3 regions of the Kitasatospora sp. NPDC057223 genome follow, and region 1 is predicted to be linked to each of the others. Evidence: riboswitches for the same ligand, from Rfam matches in the RefSeq annotation. Region 1 holds a riboswitch; each other region holds the start of a gene.
The links. Region 1 has a riboswitch for cobalamin ahead of ACFUK0_RS15975 (HoxN/HupN/NixA family nickel/cobalt transporter). Riboswitches for the same ligand answer to the same signal wherever they lie in the genome.
Positions count from the first base shown of each region.

Region 2: it holds a riboswitch for cobalamin, as region 1 does, so the genes downstream of both, cobN (cobaltochelatase subunit CobN) here and ACFUK0_RS15975 (HoxN/HupN/NixA family nickel/cobalt transporter) in region 1, are expected to answer to the same signal.
Region 3: it holds a riboswitch for cobalamin, as region 1 does, so the genes downstream of both, metE (5-methyltetrahydropteroyltriglutamate--homocysteine S-methyltransferase) here and ACFUK0_RS15975 (HoxN/HupN/NixA family nickel/cobalt transporter) in region 1, are expected to answer to the same signal.

Region 1 is NZ_JBHUWW010000037.1:36,584-39,847, reverse strand. It holds gene ACFUK0_RS15980 (M24 family metallopeptidase) at 1-760, opposite strand, end outside; gene ACFUK0_RS15975 (HoxN/HupN/NixA family nickel/cobalt transporter) at 888-1,994, opposite strand; cobalamin riboswitch at 2,025-2,242, opposite strand; gene ACFUK0_RS15970 (ArsR/SmtB family transcription factor) at 2,326-2,709, shown strand; gene ACFUK0_RS15965 (Fpg/Nei family DNA glycosylase) at 2,737-3,264, opposite strand, start outside.
Region 2 is NZ_JBHUWW010000048.1:1,992-5,255, reverse strand. It holds gene cobN (cobaltochelatase subunit CobN) at 1-1,319, opposite strand, end outside; cobalamin riboswitch at 1,497-1,641, opposite strand; gene cobG (precorrin-3B synthase) at 1,710-3,065, shown strand; gene ACFUK0_RS18615 (precorrin-8X methylmutase) at 3,062-3,264, shown strand, end outside.
Region 3 is NZ_JBHUWW010000009.1:43,933-47,196, reverse strand. It holds gene metE (5-methyltetrahydropteroyltriglutamate--homocysteine S-methyltransferase) at 1-1,638, opposite strand, end outside; cobalamin riboswitch at 1,862-2,085, opposite strand; gene ACFUK0_RS05975 (TetR family transcriptional regulator) at 2,228-2,917, shown strand; gene ACFUK0_RS05970 (DUF1918 domain-containing protein) at 3,057-3,251, shown strand.

The DNA of each region.
Region 1 (3,264 bases):
GGTGGAGCTCCACCTGCCAGGGCGCGGGGGACGCGCCGATCACGAACGTGCGGGCGGTGGAGACCCCGTAGCCGCGGTACTGGGCGCCGAGGACGACGGTCAGGAAGTCGCCCTCCTCGACCCGCCGGTCGGTGGGCTGGTGGCTCGCCTGCCCGGAGTGGCTGCCGGTGCCGACGGAGACCGGGAAGGCCGCCCGGTCGGCGCCGTGGTCGATCATGCGGCGCTCCAGCTCCATCGCCAGGTGCCGCTCGGTGCGCCCGACCAGGATCGATTCGAGCAGCTCGCTGAGCGCCTGGTCGGCGATCTCGGCCGCGATCCGCAGGTCGGCGATCTCGTGCTCGTCCTTGATCACCCGCATCCGCTCGACCACCCGGCGCGCGTCCGCCAGCCGCACGCCCTCGGCGACGGCCGCGACCGCGCGGTGGCGGCTGACGGTGAGGTCGTGCTCCTCCACCGCGAGGTCGCCGACCCGCAGCCGGGCGGCCGCCTCGGCGGCGGCGAGCGCGGTGTCCGCGCCGGCCGTCACCTGGAGCTGGGTGAGGTCCTCGCCGAGCAGGTGCTCGCCGGTGTCGTCCGGCGGCAGGTCGTCCGGCAGCGCGAGCAGGGCGCGCTCCCTGGTGAGCAGCAGCGTCGCCCCGCAGGGGGCGCAGCCGGTCAGGTAGCGGACGTTCGCCGGCCGGGTGATCAGAGCCGCGTCCGTCCCCGACGCGCTGCAGTGTTCCCTCAGACGCTCCCGCCGGCCCGCGTACGCATCAGACATGGGTCGAGCGTACGGAGCCCGGCGCCGGTTCGCCCGCCGAGCAGGCCGGACGGGCGGACGCGTCGGCTGTCCGGCCGGGCTTCGCGGGCCCGCTCAGCGGGGCGGCGGCCTGAGCGCGGGCGTCCGGTCAGGACGGCGACCAGCGCTGTTCGATCCTGCCGAGGCGCCAGTACGCGATCGCCGCCGCCCAGACGACCACGAAGAGTCCGACGATCACATAGCCCACGTTGTCGAGCGACAGGCCGGCGACGAAGCCGGACACCGGGTCGGTCAGGTCCAGCTTCTCGTGCAGGACGCTGACCAGCTCGATCGTGCCGATGATGAACGCCACCGCGATCGACAGGCCGGTGATGGTCAGGTTGTAGTACACCTTGCGCACCGGGTTGGAGAACGCCCACTGGTACGCGAAGTTCATGAACGTCCCGTCCAGCGTGTCGAACAGGCTCATCCCGGCCGCGAACAGCAGCGGCAGGCAGACGATCGCGTACCAGGGCAGCCCCGCGGCGGCGCCGCTGCCGGCCATCACCATCAGCGTCACCTCGGTCGCGGTGTCGAAGCCCAGGCCCAGCACCATCCCGACCGGGAACATCTGGCCGGGGCGGGTGATCGAACGGGTGGCCCGGTTCAGCACCCGGTTGAACAGGCCGCGCGCGTTGAGGTGCTCCTCCAGCTCCGCCTCGTCGTAGCGGCCCGCCCGCATCGCCCGGAAGACCCGCAGGATGCCGAACAGCGCGGCCAGGTTCAGCGCGCCGATCAGGTACAGGAACGCACCGGAGGCGCTCGTGCCGAGGACGCCCAGCCACTGGTGGGTCGGCGAGTCCTCGTCCATCAGCGTGTTCGCCAGCTGGGCGCCGCCCGCCACCAGCGCCGCCATCAGGACCACCATCGAGGAGTGCCCGAGGGCGAACCAGAAGCCCACCGACACCGGGCGCTTGCCGTCCGCCATCAGCTTGCGGGTGGTGTTGTCGATCACCGCGATGTGGTCGGCGTCGAAGGCGTGCCGCATGCCGAGCGTGTAGGCGGTGATGCCGAGGCCGACCCCGAACACCTGGGTGCCGACGGCGTACTCGTGCGGGGCAACCAGGAAGAACAGCGTCCCGAAGGCCGCCACGTGCATCGCCAGGATCACCGCCATCAGCCCGGCCGTACGGACGGTGTCCTCGCGTCGCCAGCGGAACGCCGGCAGCGCGGGCGCGGCCGCCACCGGGGCAGCTTCGATTTCGGGCAGGGTCATCTGCGGATCACGCTCCAGCACCTCGTGGATCACTTCGTGAGATGCCGTGGCCGGTCTCCTGGCTGACAGGGTCCGAACTCCTCCGCACGGGCCTTCCCAGGCGCCCGACGGCGCCCAGTGACCACCCGGCCCCGACGGGGCCGGGAGGGTGCGGAGACTCCCTGATCACAGTGGCGAGGGCCGCGCCGGTCTGGGACCTCTGAAGGTCCGTCACCGGCTTCCCGAACACCACGGCGGGCAACACCGTACGGGGCGTCAGGTGACGCTTGCAAGGCTGCGCACCTGCGCAGGTGTCCAGGATCACATGCCCTGGGCTGCGACAATGGCACGCATGCATCTCGTACCGGCCGAGCGCGCGGGCCACCGGACCATCGACGGACACCGGGTCTGCGAAGCCATCGCGGCGATCGGCGACACCGCTCACGTCCGCACCTGGGCCGACCGCTTCTCCCTGCTCGCCGACCCCGGGCGGCTGGCCCTGCTGCTCGCCCTGCACCGGGCCGGGCCGCTCGCCGTCAGCGACCTCGCCGTGGCCACCGGCATGCGCGACCCCGCCGTCTCGCAGGCCCTGCGGCTGCTGCGGACGGCCGGCGCGGTCGCCGGGGACAAGGACGGCCGGGTGGTGCGCTACCGGCTCGTCGACGAACAGCTCGGCGCGCTGCTGGCGCCCTGCACGGCGGCCGAGCACACCGAACCCGGCTCGGCCACCGGCTGAGCGCCCCCGCCGGGAGCGCCGCCCCCGTCAGGCCTGCTGGCAGCGCGGGCACCAGAACAGGTTGCGGGCCGCGTGCTGCTCGGTGCGGACGGCGGTGCCGCAGACCAGGCAGGGCATCGCGGCCCGCCGGTAGACGTACACCTCGCCGCCGTGGTCGTCCACCCGCGGCGGGCGGCCCATCGCCTCGGGGGTGTGCTCGGGGCGGACGGTGTCGATCCGGCCCGCGTCGACGCCCTCGTGCATCAGGGCGACCAGGTCGGCCCAGATCGCGTCCCACTCGGCGCGGGTGAGGTCGCGCCCCGCCCGGTGCGGGCTGATGCCGAGCCGGAAGAGCACCTCGGCGCGGTAGACGTTGCCGACGCCGGCCAGCACCTTCTGGTCCATCAGCAGCGCCGCGACGGTCGTGCGGCTGGCCGAGATCCGCCGCCAGGCGAGGCCCGCGTCGGCGTCCGCGCGCAGCGGGTCGGGGCCGAGACGGGCGTGCACGGCGGCCTTCCCCGCGGCGGTGAGCAGCTCGCAGGTGGTGGGGCCGCGCAGGTCGGCGTACGAGTCGTC
Region 2 (3,264 bases), on a different contig from region 1:
GGCAGTTCGGCGTACCAGCGCCGGTAGTCGGCGGCGGGGATGCGGACGGGATTGCGGGCGAGCTGGTCCTCGGTCAGCCAGTCCTGGTCGTAGCCGCCGGCCGCGATCAACGCGTGGATCAGCGCGTCGCCCTCGTGAGAGTCGTCGCCGTCGGCGGCGGGCGCGAGACCCGGCAGCGCGTCCGGGCCGTCCAGCGGGCCGAGGTCCATGCCCTCCTCGCGCAGCCGGGTGAGCAGTCGCATCGCGCTGGCCGGGGTGTCCAGGCCGACCGCGTTGCCGACCCGGGCGTGCTTGGTCGGGTACGCGGACAGCACCAGCGCGAGCCGGCGCTCGGCGGCCGGGATGTAGCGCAGCCGGGCGTGCCGCACCGCGATCCCGGCGACCCGGGCGGCGCGCTCGGGGTCGGCCGCGTAGACGGTCAGGCCGTCCTCGTCCAGCTCCTTGAAGGAGAACGGGACGGTGATCAGCCGGCCGTCGAACTCGGGGACGGCGACCTGCGTCGCGGTGTCCAGCGGGGAGAGGCCGTCGTCGCTGGCCTCCCAGGCGGCGCGCGACCAGGTCAGGCAGAGCGCCTGGAGGATCGGCCGGTCCAGCGCGGCGAGCGCGCCCGCGTCCCAGGCCTCCTCGTCGCCGCCGGCCGAGGCGTCGGCCGGCCGGGTGCCGCCGGCCGCCAGCACGGTGGTGATGATCGCGTCGGCCGTGCCCAGCTCGGCCAGCAGCCCGGGCTCCGCGCCGCGCAGCGAGGAGCAGTACAGCGGCCGGGGCCGGGCGCCCTTGTCCTCGATGGCCCGGCAGAGCGTCTCGACGAAGGCGGTGTTGCCGCTCATGTGGTGGGCGCGGTAGTAGAGCACCGCGATGACCGGGCCGTCGGCGTTCTCCGCCGTCGCGGTGCGCTCCAGCGGCCCCCACTCGGGGGCGGAGGCGGGCGCGGCGAAGCCGTGGCCGGTGAGCAGCACGGTGTCGGACAGGAAGGCGCCCAGTTCGGCGAGGTTCGCCGGGCCGCCGTGGGCGAGGTAGGCGTGCGCCTCGGCGGCGATGCCGGCGGGGACGGTGGACAGCTCCATCAGCTGGGCGTCGGGTGCCTGCTCACCGGTCAGCACGATCACCGGGCGGGGCCCGGCCAGCAGCGCGTCCAGGCCCTCCTGCCAGGCGCGGCGCCCGCCGAGCAGCCGGACGACCACCAGGTCGGTGCCCTCCACCAGCGCGGGGAGGTCGTCGGCGGTCAGCCGGGCCGGGTTGCCGAGGCGGAACGGGACGGGGCCCTCGGCGGCCCGGGCACTGAGCAGGTCGGTGTCCGAGGTCGACAGAAGCAGGATCATGCGAAGGCCCTCCCGGCCTCGATGGACCCCTCCTGCCCGGTACGGGCAGTGAGGGCGGGCACGGGCACGAGCAGGGGCGGCGGCACCGGGGTGAGCCCGGGCGCAGGCATGCGGCGGCGCATAGGTCGAGCCTTCCTCGGGGTCCGCGCCCCGTGGGGTGTCCCCCCGGCCGGAGACCGGGGGAGAGTCGAGGACGGCAGGAGTTCCTGGCTCCCACGGCGGTGAACCGTGGTCACAGTGGCGGGACCGCACCGGGTTTGCACCGGTTTCCTCCCCTTTGCGCCGTCTCTGGCGTGAGCGGACCACAAGGATCCGCCCGGGAGCATAGTAGGCGCTGGGGGTGATCCACGGGACAGAGCGTCCGGTCGGATCATCGGTATGCTCGCGGCCATGTCACCCTCGACCGACCCCGCCGCCCAGGGCTCCGGCGGGCCCGACCGGGCCCGCGAGGACGCGTGCCCGGGGACCCTTCGCCTACATACGGCCGACGACGGGGCCCTCGCCCGAGTCCGGCTGCCCGGCGGACTGCTGACGGTGGATCAGGTACGGGTGCTGGCCGACGCCGCCGAAGGGCTGGGCGACGGCTCGCTGGAGACCACCTCGCGCGGCAACGTCCAACTGCGCGGCCTGCCGGACGACTGCGGCTCACAGCTCGGCGCCCGGCTGCGCGCCGCCGGCCTGCTCCCCTCCGACCGGCACGAGCGCATCCGCAACATCGTCGCCTCGCCGCTCGCCGGTGTCGACGGCAACGGCCATGCGGACACGACGACTTGGGTCCGCGCGCTGGACGCGGCCCTGTGCGCCGCCGACTGGACCACCGGCCTCTCCGGCCGCTTCCTGTTCGCCCTCGACGACGGCCGGGGCGACGTCGCCGGGCTCGACGCCGATGTGACATTGATCGCAACCCCCGACGGCGCGGCACTCCTGCGCCTGGGCCGTGCCACCAGGGCCTTCGAGGTGCCGGCCGCCGAGGCCGTACCGGCCGCGCTGCTCGCCGCCGAACGCTTCCTCGCCCTGCTGCGCAGCACCGGCACCCGGGCCTGGCGGATCCGCGAGGCCGACCCGGACGGCACCCTGCTCACCCTCCCCGGCCTGCCCGTACGCACCCTGCCCGCACTTCCCGGCACCCTGCCGCAGGCCGGCCCGGTCGCCGGGCCCTGCGGCCGGTACGCGCTCTGCGCAGGGCTGCCCTTCGGCCGGGCCACGGCCGCCGGATGGCGGCTGCTCGCCGACGCCGCCGAGGCCGGCGCGGGCAGCCTGCGGGTCACCCCGTGGCGGGGCGTGGTGATCCCCGGACTCCCGCCGGACGCCGCCGGCCCCTGGGCCCGGCGTATCGCGGCCGCCGGCCCGGGGCTCGACCCGCACTCCCCGTGGGAGGGGGCGATGGCCTGCACCGGCACCCCCGGCTGCGCCAGGTCGCTCGCGGACGTCCGGGCCGACGCGGCCCGCGCCCTCGCCGCTGACGGCCCCGCCGGGCAGCGGCTGCTGCCCGTGCACTGGTCGGGCTGCGCCCGCCGGTGCGGACACCCCGCGGGGGAGTGGGTGGACGTCCTCGCCACGGGGGACGGTTACCAGGTGTCCGTCCGCCCGGGCCCGCCGCAGGATCCCCCGCGGTCGGTGGAACAGCAGTCGGTGGAACAGCGGCCGGTGGAACAGCCGGCAGTGGAACAGCCGGCAGTGGAACAGCCGGCAGTGACAACGCAAGAGATGGCCGAAGCAGTGGCCCGGGCCCGGAGGACGAAGTGATCGAGTACGAGAAGGACGGGGCGGCCATCTACCGCGAGTCCTTTGCCACCATCCGGGCCGAGGCCGACCTGGCGGGCCTGCCCGCCGACGTCTCACAGGTCGTGGTGCGCATGATCCACGCGTGCGGCATGACCGACCTGGTCGAGGACCTGCTCTGGTCCCCGCGCGTCGTCGCGGACGCCCGCGCGGCGCTGCGGGC
Region 3 (3,264 bases), on a different contig from region 1:
CGTCAGGTCCTGGGCGTAGCGGTACCAGTCGACGGTCATCGGGTGCGGGCGGGAGAGATCGCCGGCCAGCACGGGCGGGCGGACGTAGCGGGTGCCGTAGGACTGCACCCAGCCCTGCTGGGTGGCCAGGTAGCCGGTGAGCTGTTCGGCGAAGTACTGGACCATGTCGTTGCGTTCGGGCTCGCCGTGCACCAGGACGTCGAGGCCGGCCTTCTCCTGGTAGGCGATGACCTCACGGACCTCGGCGCGCATCCGGTCCTGGTAGGTGCCGCCGTCGATCCGGCCGGCCCGCAGGTCGGCGCGGGCGGTGCGCAGCTCCGTGGTCTGCGGGAAGGAGCCGATGGTGGTGGTCGGCAGCAGCGGTAGGTTCAGCCGGGCCCGCTGGGCGACGGCGCGCTCGGGGTAGGCCTGGAGGCGGCGGGCGTCCCCGGCGGTGGTGGCTGCCGCGCGGGCACGGACGGCCGGGTCGTGGGTGAGGGCGGAGGCGGCGCGGGAGGCCAGGTCGGCCCGGTTGGCGGCGAGTTCGGCGGTGATCGCGTGGGTGCCCTCGCGCAGGCCCCGGGCGAGGGTGGTGATCTCACCGGTCTTCTGCCGGGCGAAGGCCAGCCAGCGCGCCACCTGCGGGTCGAGGTCGCGCTCGGCGCCGGCGTCGAGCGGGACGTGCAGCAGGGAGCAGGAGGGGGCGACGTCCACCCGGTCGGCCAGGCCGAGCAGGGTGGCCAGGGTGGTCAGCGACTTCTCCAGGTCGTTGATCCAGATGTTGCGGCCGTCCACCACGCCTGCGACCAGGCGCTTGCCGGGGAGGCCGCCGACGGCCGCGAGGTCGTCCAGGTTGGCGGCGCCGGGGCCGGTGAAGTCCAGGCCGACGCCCTCGACGGGGGCCTTGGCGAGGACTTTCAGCGCCTCGCCGGCGCGGTCGAAGTAGGTGGCGACCAGGATGCTCGGCCGGGCGGTGAGCGCACCGAGCTCGCGCAAGACCCTTGCGGCGGCGCTCAGTTCGGCCGGGCTGCGGTCCTGGACGAGGGCGGGCTCGTCGAGCTGGACCCAGTCGGCGCCGGCCGCGCGCAGGTCCGCGAGCAGTTCGGCGTAGACGGGCAGCAGCCGGTCGAGCAGGGTGAGCGGCTGGAAGTCGGCGCCGACGCCGGGAGCGGGCTTGGCGAGCAGCAGGTAGGTCAGCGGGCCGACCAGCACCGGGCGGGCGCGGTGGCCCAGCGCCAGGGCCTCACGCAGTTCGGAGACGGCCTTGGCGGAGTTCGCGGCGAAGACCGTGTCCGGCCCCAACTCGGGCACCAGGTAGTGGTAGTTGGTGTCGAACCACTTGGTCATCTCCAGCGGTGCGGCGTCCTGGGTGCCGCGGGCCATGGCGAAGTAGCCGTCCAGCGGATCGGCGTCGACGGCGGCCCGGTGGCGCGGCGGGATCGCGCCGACGGCGACCGTGGCGTCCAGCACGTGGTCGTACAACGAGAAGTCGCCGGTGGGCAGTTCGGTGACGCCGGCCTCGGCCAGCCGGTGCCAGTTGTCGCGCCGCAGGCCCGCGGCGGTGGCCCGCAGGGCGTCGGCGTCGACCCGACCGGCCCAGTAGCCCTCGACCGCCTTCTTCAGCTCCCGGTTCGGGCCCTGCCTCGGGTAGCCGTACACGGTGGACTGCGGGGTGGCCGACGGACGAGCGCCGGGCTGCGGCTGCGGGGTACCGGACTGCGGGGTGGTGGAACTCGATGACACGGAACTCTCCTTCGCGAGTCGCGTTGCGATCCCGGGAGAGCACGGGGGCGCGAAGGAACACAGCAGTGGGGGCGCGGCACCAGGATGTGCCCGCCCGCTCCGCCGACCCGCCCACGAGGTCACCGAGATCACCGCGTGCGGGGTGCACGCGGGCAGTGGCAGGTCTTCGGACTCATGGGCACACCCGCCCTGGAAGGGCGGACACCTACTGGCCGTCGCTTCCCGGGCCCCTGCTGGGGCCCAGTGCATGTGACGGCGGTCGTTCCCATTCACCGCTGCGGGGCAGTCCCGGATTCACACCGGGTTCCCTCTTGCGACGCGCCTGCCTGGCTGGCAGGGCGAACCGACTGCGAGGCACAGCCTAGGCCCTCCGGACCGGCCCCGTCGGCGATCGTCCGGATGCCGGTACCCGGCGGCGCCGTCACCCCGGGCCGGAACGGGTACCCGCGGCGGCGCCCGCGCCGGTGATTCGCCCGGGGAACGCCGGATGCGGCACAGTGTGGCCATGAGCGCGGACACGGACCACCGGGACCCGGTCGGGCAGCTCGGCGGGCCGAGCACCGCTCCCCGGCGACGTCCGGTGCAGCAGCGCAGCCAGGAACGGTACGAGCGCATCCTCGACGCCTGCGCGAGCCTGCTGGACGAGGTCGGCGCCACCGCCCTGACCACCAAGGCGGTGGCCCAGCGGGCCCAGGTGCCGATCGGCACGCTCTACCAGTTCTTCGCCGGCAAGGAGAGCCTGCTCGCCGCCCTGGCCGCCCGGAACCTGGAGCGCTACCTGGAGCGTCTCGCCCGCCGGCTGGAGGCCGAGGCCCCGCCGGGCGTGCCCGGCTTCGTCGACCTCGCGGTGGAGGAGTTCGTCGCCATGAAGCGGGCCGTACCCGGATTCGGGCAGGTCGACTTCGGCCTGGTCGACCCGAGCCCGACGGGCGTCCTCGACGACCGGCACCTGCTGGACACGACACTCGACAACAACGCGACCGTGGCGGTGCGGCTGCAGGCCCTCGGCGGCGACCTGTTCACCGACCGGGCCGGGCGGCCGGGCGGCCCGGTGGTCCTGCGGGTGGCGCTGGAGTCGGCGGACGCCGTCCTCAAACTCGCCTTCCGCAGCGACCCCGACGGCGACCCCGTGCTGATCGCCGAATGCAAGCGCCTGCTCCGCGGCTACCTCTCGGACCGGCCCGCGGGCGCCTGACCAGCGGCACCGAAGCGTTGCGGGCCGGCCCGGCCGGCAGCACAGTGGAAGCAGGACGGCTGCCGGCGGCCCGGCCGGCCCGGGCGCGGCGGCCTGCCTGTCGGCGGCACGAGGGCCGTCACTACCTAAGGAGCAGATCGTGCATGCAGCGGTAGGTGACCAGCTCCACATCCACAGCAGGTCGGTGGGCATGGCGGACCGCACGGGCGAGATCACCGAGGTCCGCGGCCCCAACGGGGAGCCGCCGTACCTGGTGTCCTTCGAGGACGGCCACGAGGGGCTCGTCTACCCGGGACCGGACACCGTCGTCGAGCACAGCAAGAAGATCAGCTGACGCGCACCGTCCG